Regions from separate parts of the Paenibacillus sp. ALJ109b genome, predicted to be linked through region 2. Evidence: riboswitches for the same ligand, from Rfam matches in the RefSeq annotation. Region 2 holds a riboswitch; the other holds the start of a gene.
What was found. Region 2 has a riboswitch for glycine ahead of gcvT (glycine cleavage system aminomethyltransferase GcvT). Riboswitches for the same ligand answer to the same signal wherever they lie in the genome.

Region 1 (3,401 bases), on a different contig from region 2:
CAGCAGTTGCAGGAGTGATGCTGATTTATCTATCTCCGGCGGCAGCCATTTATGCCAATGCGGTTTCCTTTGCTGCTTCTGCGTTGATTCTAATGTTTCTTCCCAAACTGGGCATTGGAGAACAGAATATAGGGACGGGAAGCAGACTGACGCCTCAAATGATTGCCCAGGATTGGAGAGCTGTACTGAGCTTCAGCCGGAAGTCGGGCTACGTAGTCAGTATATATGCCCTGTTCCAGATTATTCTGGTCGTCGGCATGTCGCTGGATGCTCAGGAAGTGGTGTTTATCCGTCAGGTAATGAACCTGCCTGAATCGCAGTACGGAGCATTAATGAGTGTCACCGGAATCGGTTATTTGGCAGGTTCCATGCTAGTTTGGATGTTCGCCAAACATTTGCCGATCCGTCACATGATGGGTGGCGGTGTACTTCTGGTTGCGCTTGGTTATTTCCTGTTCGCCCGTTCATTCTCGTTTGAACTGGCGGCTGTTGCCTTTATTCTGCTCGGTCTGTGCTCCGCACTGGCGAATACCGGCCTGATTACCTTTTATCAAAATAATATCCCTGTCGATCTGATGGGGAGAATGAGTAGTGTACTTGGTCTTGTGTTAAGTCTGCTGCAGGTGGCTTCCATTTTGATTGCAGGGGTAGTGGCAGAGCAGTTGTCACTTCGTATGGTATATACAGTTGTATCTGGGGTCATGCTGTTAGCTGCGTTGGGATTGTGGGTGACGAGCATGTTTCCTTCCCGAAGCAGGTATTACGATGAACCGGCGAAGTCCAAGGCGATGGTGGGATAACAGGCAGAAATAAGGCAATTCTAGTACAGAATAATGGTTGCCTGAATACCCGAACAGTTCAACGGAACATAACATAAATAGTATTAAACACAGATATTGGCTAATCGAAAATGAAAAATGTATACGCTTTCGAGATGAAACGCATTAACACATTCATGTGATGAAAGTTTACAGTTGTTCAGTTTATCTTGTGTATAAAATGGAAAAAAACAATTATTCAGAAAGAAATCGTTAAGTTTGTTGACACTGATCTTCCGGTCGATTAATCTTAATGAGAAAGTATTAAAAACTTCAATTATCGTTCTGGTACAAGATCAGAATGGTTCCATACAGCGAATGATAGCGAGCGGGAGAGACCTGGGCATGTCGAGTACAAAGGCAGCTGTCGGGCACCGAAGGAGCAAGCTGCTGCGCACCCGGCGCAGCAGTTAATCTCTCAGGTAAATGTACCATCGTTGGACGCAACTCTGGAGAGTGCGCGAACTGCGCCACCCAAGGGGTATATGGTCAAGCAGCACGGTGTGCAGGGTGACATCACCTGTGAATACAGGGATGCATCGATTCGCCGCGCTGCTTATCATGAAACTCTCAGGTATCGAGGACAGAGAGAGGGCCTAGGGCCTTCTTCTGTCCTTTTCTTATGTCATCATTCAGTAATAAAGGAACATTATGGGTGTACGTCTGGATGAAAATGACGATTATAAATGGAGGGTTTGCGATGCGTTTTAAAGACGTTTTTTCAATTATTGGTCCGTCCATGACAGGTCCATCAAGTTCACATACGGCTGGAGCGGCAAGATTGGGGCGAATTGCCCGTCAGTGGCTGGGATGCACGCCTGAACGCGCCCGTTTAACTCTGTATGGCTCGTTTGCTGATACGTATCAGGGGCATGGTACGGATCTTGCGTTGATCGGTGGCCTGCTTGATTATGTGACTGATGATCCGCGTATACCGGATGCAGAACAATATGCAGAGGAAGCGGGTATGGAGGTAGAGTTTTTTACAAGCGGCCTGCCTGCTCCTCATCCGAATACGGTCAAGATTGAACTCTGGCATGGAGACCGTCAATGCACACTAATCGGTGCTTCCATTGGCGGAGGTAGTGTATCGGTGCATGCATTGAATGATTTTCGTGTACAGATCAGCGGAGAGTTCCCCACACTTGTACTGCGACATTCGGACAAAGCAGGGGTGCTCGCTTCCGTAACTTCCACGATCAGTTCGTCCGGGGTGAACATCGGGTACATGCAAGTGGATCGGAAAGCCCGGGATGGTGAAGCACTGACAGCGATGGAGATGGATGGTGCGCCGAATCCTGAGATGTTGAACCGTCTGCGGTCGCTGGATCATATGCTGGACATTCGCGTGATTGATTTGAAGAGAGGGGTCGAGCCTGATGCGGTTTAAACATCTACATGAACTGAATACTATCTGTACAGCAGAGTCTAAGACCATTGCCGAGCTGATGATCGAAGAGCAGGTTCAGGAGACGAATATTCCTGAAGCGGATGTTGTGCAGCAGATGTCGGATTACTATCAGGTGATGAAGGAAGCTGTACACAAAGGGCTGACAGAAGATACGACATCACGCAGCGGCTTGACTGGTGGAGACGGCAAAAAAATGGCTGAGTACATTCGTAAAGGCGAGACTTGTTCTGGAGATGCCTCTGCATTGGCCATGGCATATGCCCTTTGTGTATCGGAAGTGAATGCCTCCATGGGCCGGATCGTAGCGACACCGACAGCCGGCTCCTGCGGCATCATTCCGGGTGTATTTATCAGCTCCCAAGAGCGTTTTGGCTGGAGTGACGAGCACCTGGTGAACGGTCTGTTCTGTGCGGGAGCGATCGGTTATGTCATTGCCAACAACTCATTTATCTCGGGTGCCGAGGGTGGTTGTCAGGCTGAAGTGGGTTCTGCTATCGGTATGGCCGCTGGAGCCATGGTGGAGCTGCGTGGAGGGACGCCGGAGCAAGTGGTTCATGCGGTTGGCCTCGCGTTAAAAAATACACTAGGACTCATCTGCGATCCCGTAGCAGGCCTCGTGGAAATCCCTTGCATCGTGCGTAATGGACTGGGTGCCGTAACTGCTTTGGCTGCGGCCGACATGGCGCTGGCCGGCGTACGAAGTGCTATCCCTTCTGACGAAGTCATTGATGTCATGCTGGAAGTGGGGAGTGCGATGCCGAGCAGGCACCGTGAAACGGCCCAAGGTGGGCTTGCCCAAACACCGACAGGACGGAAAATGATGGAGAAGCTTGCTAAACCAAAGGCGAAGCGTGCTGAGCCTGAGGTTGAAGCTGAGTCTCCTGCTGAAAATGAACCAGAAGCCAAGGCATAACGCCTTTGGCCTGAAATCAATTTTAACTTGGTGTGCCTTTTAATATAAAAAAAGGTGATGTGCTCCCATCATGATACGAAAAGCCGATACGAATTCTTCCTAGTGAAGAAGCGTATCGGCTTTTTTGCTGTTCCCACAAGAAAAATAGGTATTGACGAATATATATCGATTAGATATATTATTTGTTGTCATATATCAATGCGATATATAAAGCTGAGAAGAAGTTATATAATTTAAGGAGATGGATAACATGAAAAGT
Region 2 (3,401 bases):
ATCGGACACGGCGGCTTGCAGGGCATCCCAGTCTGTTACACCATTTTGATATCCAATCTCAACAATCTCCAGATTGAGGCCATGAGCGTAAGCTTGCAATACCTGACGGGATTCAGGGTGTACGGTACGTGACACAATCAGTTGTTTGCGGCGGGTTGCCGCTGCGGCCAGATTGCCTGCTTCCGCAAATGCAGTTGCACCATCGTACATGCTGGCATTGGCTACAGCCATACCTGTCAACTCACAGATGTAGGATTGAAACTCGAAAATCGCCTGCAATTCTCCTTGGCTGATCTCGGGTTGATAAGGTGTATAGGCGGTATAGAACTCGGAACGGGAGATGACATGATTAATGACGGAGGGAACGTGGTGATCATAAATGCCTGCACCCAGGAAACTGGCGTGTGTCTCGAAGTTGGCATTCGCTGCCGCTTGCTTCGACATATGACGTGTCAGTGCATATTCATCGAGTTTGGAGGAAACAGGCAGTTCACCCTGATATCGAATCTCCTGTGGAATGTCATGGAACAGATCCTCAATCGTTTCCACGCCGATGGTTGCCAGCATGGCATTCTGATCCTGCTCGGTCATGGGAATGTAGCGATGCTTGCTCATGCTTGATCAGCTCCTTGAGTAGGTGTCTTTGGCGCACGTGTCCGTTTATGAAAAGGGGTCTTTACAACCTCGGCTTTTAGTTTCTTGCCACGAATCTCAATCTCCAGCGGGGTACCCAGTGCAGCATATTTGCTGTCGATCAAGGCCAGCCCCAGATTGCGTTTCAACGTAGGCGATTGGGTGCCTGTGGCCACTTCACCAATCTGCACGCCTTCGGCGTAAATTGGATAATGAGGACGAGGAATGCCGCGCTCCAGTACTTCGATGCCGACCAGCTTGCGGGCAGGCCCATCATTTTTTTGCTGCAACAAGGCTTCATGTCCGATAAACGGTCCTGCATTTAGCTTCACAAACATGCCAACGCCAGCCTCTAGCGGTGAGATGGTTGCAGACAATTCCTGTCCATACAGGGGCAGCTTGGCTTCAAAGCGCAGCGTATCCCGGGCACCCAGTCCTGTCGGAACGAGTCCGTGACCTTCTCCCGCTTGCATCAATCCGTTCCAAACCGCAGCGGCTTGTTCCGTAGGAACGTAGAGCTCAAAGCCATCTTCACCCGTATAACCGGTGCGGGATAACAGCAATGTAACGCCACATACCTTCGCATTTGCCACAAAGCGGAAAGGCTCAATTGAAGACACATCGATGTCTGTCACCGTTCTGAGAATATCCACTGACAGCGGACCTTGCAGAGCAAGAAGCGCCGTTTGATCCGAATCATTGGACATCGTTACGCCTGGCATCATGTGCTGTTGCAGCCATGCCCAGTCCTTGTCGATGTTGGAGGCGTTAACCACCAGCATATAATGCTGGTCTTTCAGTTTATAGATCAGCAGATCATCGACCACGCCGCCATCCGGATAACACATTAACGTGTATTGGGCCTGACCGGGAACGAGTGTTGTTACATCATTGGTGGTCATGTGCTGTAAAAAAGCTTCTGAGTGTTCACCTTGTACTGTGAATTCGCCCATGTGGGATACATCAAACAATCCGGCACGTTCTCGCACCGCTTCATGCTCTTTCTGAATTCCACTGAATTGTACCGGGAGCTCCCAGCCACCAAAATCAATGCATCGTACGCCTTCATATTGCTGATAGAGTGGAAAGAGTGGGGTTCTAAGCAAATCGGACATCCAATCACCTCGTCATGGGCCGTCAACCGGCCGAGTGTATAACCATGGATCAATGAATCTGGCATCATATTTTATTATAAAAGTAAGGTAAGGACGCTATAGGCAGCGCCGCTCTATAACCTGTTTTCGTTTTTTGGGAAAAAGGAAAAGGACAGGCCAAAGAATCGGCATGCCAGAAGCACGCTGTATTCTTAGGCTCTGTCCTTGGTACCTGAGAGTTACCCCGCCGCCTGATGCAGCAGGTTTCCCCTTGGGTGATCATAACGCCCACACAGGGCGATTAGATGCTCTCCAGAGTTGCGTCCCGTAAAAGTCCTTTTGCCTGAGAGATTCACCTCCGCTTGTCGGTGGTTTACTCCTTCGGCGTTACCGCATGTACACCCTGAGTCGGTGTCAAGGGTAATCTCTCCCTTTACATTCATCCGCGGGTATTGCATAGACCAATTAAACACATTTACTACTCTCATTAAAGCCTGAATCGACTATTGATGTCAAGAACGATATCATAGAAATTAATAAAAAATCCGAATGATATTTGCTATTGATTATATAATGTTCGTTTATTTATAAAGAGTGCGCTTACTTTTCTAATATTCACCATTATATGTAGGGAGGGTCCATTTGAGTTACAGACATATAAGGAAGAAATACAAATAAATTGTGAGGTATCTTGACATTTGAATCGAAAATATCATACGCTATGTTCTGGGAAAAAGGTTAAGGTCAAAGAAACGCATGCACTCATTAATGAAAAGCGAGGCGGATATCGATGAGCGAATTGAAAAGTGATTTCCTGTACAGTGAAGAGCACGAATGGGTGCAGACCGTAGGGGAGGATACCGTACGTATTGGTATTACCGAGTTCGCGCAGCATCAGCTGGGTGACATTGTGTTTGTGGAATTGCCTGACCTTGAATCGGATGTAAAAGCGGAAGATGGTATTGGAACGATTGAATCCGTCAAAACCGTTTCGGATTTGTTTTCTCCTGTCAGTGGAACGATTATTGCTGTGAATGATGCATTGCAGGATTCCCCGGAGCTGGTTAACAACTCTCCATATGAGGAAGGCTGGATGATCGAGATTCGTGTTGAGGGCGACCTGACAGCAGCACTTTCCACATTGATGAACGCGGATGCGTATCGTAAACATACGGAATAATAATAAGGTACAATTCACCGGTTGGATAGAGAGTTTTAGCTTGATGTAAAAGTCCTTTTAACGTAATAAAATGAATCGATTGATTATAGCTCCGAATGGTGATATTGCTTATTCGGAAAATATTTAGGCGCAATTGCCTCATCTGAATCAGGATGAAGTAATTGCGCCTTTTTCCGTTGTTAGTCGACGAATTAGATGGAATAAATATCAATCTAACATGTTTCATCATCATTTCTAATGAGGTAGAAACAGCTCGCCCAAATAGAATAAATTTACAATTTCATTTGTCAGTAAAATGGGGCAACTCGTGGGTATGATACATGAAAGGGAATAACAGTTTTCGATCCATATACAGGTTTAAATATGGAACAATCCTTTAAATTTAAATCTTGTCATCAACGTTCATGACGGAAGTAGGTTTTCATTTCGTTGTAGAAGATACCGTTTTCATTTACGATATGGTTGTAAATTAAGATTTATTGCAGATTTATACC

Region 1: linked by a shared signal. The riboswitch ahead of sdaAB (L-serine ammonia-lyase, iron-sulfur-dependent subunit beta) and the one ahead of gcvT (glycine cleavage system aminomethyltransferase GcvT) in region 2 are both predicted to bind glycine.

Annotation. Positions count from the first base shown of each region.
Region 1 covers NZ_JAAIFP010000019.1:183,642-187,042, reverse strand. Annotated here, with positions in the region: gene G3352_RS19825 (MFS transporter) at 1-800, shown strand, start outside; glycine riboswitch at 1,138-1,261, shown strand; glycine riboswitch at 1,266-1,407, shown strand; gene sdaAB (L-serine ammonia-lyase, iron-sulfur-dependent subunit beta) at 1,519-2,208, shown strand; gene sdaAA (L-serine ammonia-lyase, iron-sulfur-dependent, subunit alpha) at 2,198-3,142, shown strand; gene G3352_RS19810 (YhgE/Pip domain-containing protein) at 3,393-3,401, shown strand, end outside.
Region 2 covers NZ_JAAIFP010000013.1:90,035-93,435, forward strand. Annotated here, with positions in the region: gene gcvPA (aminomethyl-transferring glycine dehydrogenase subunit GcvPA) at 1-615, opposite strand, end outside; gene gcvT (glycine cleavage system aminomethyltransferase GcvT) at 612-1,748, opposite strand; glycine riboswitch at 1,945-2,045, opposite strand; glycine riboswitch at 2,049-2,170, opposite strand; gene gcvH (glycine cleavage system protein GcvH) at 2,518-2,907, shown strand.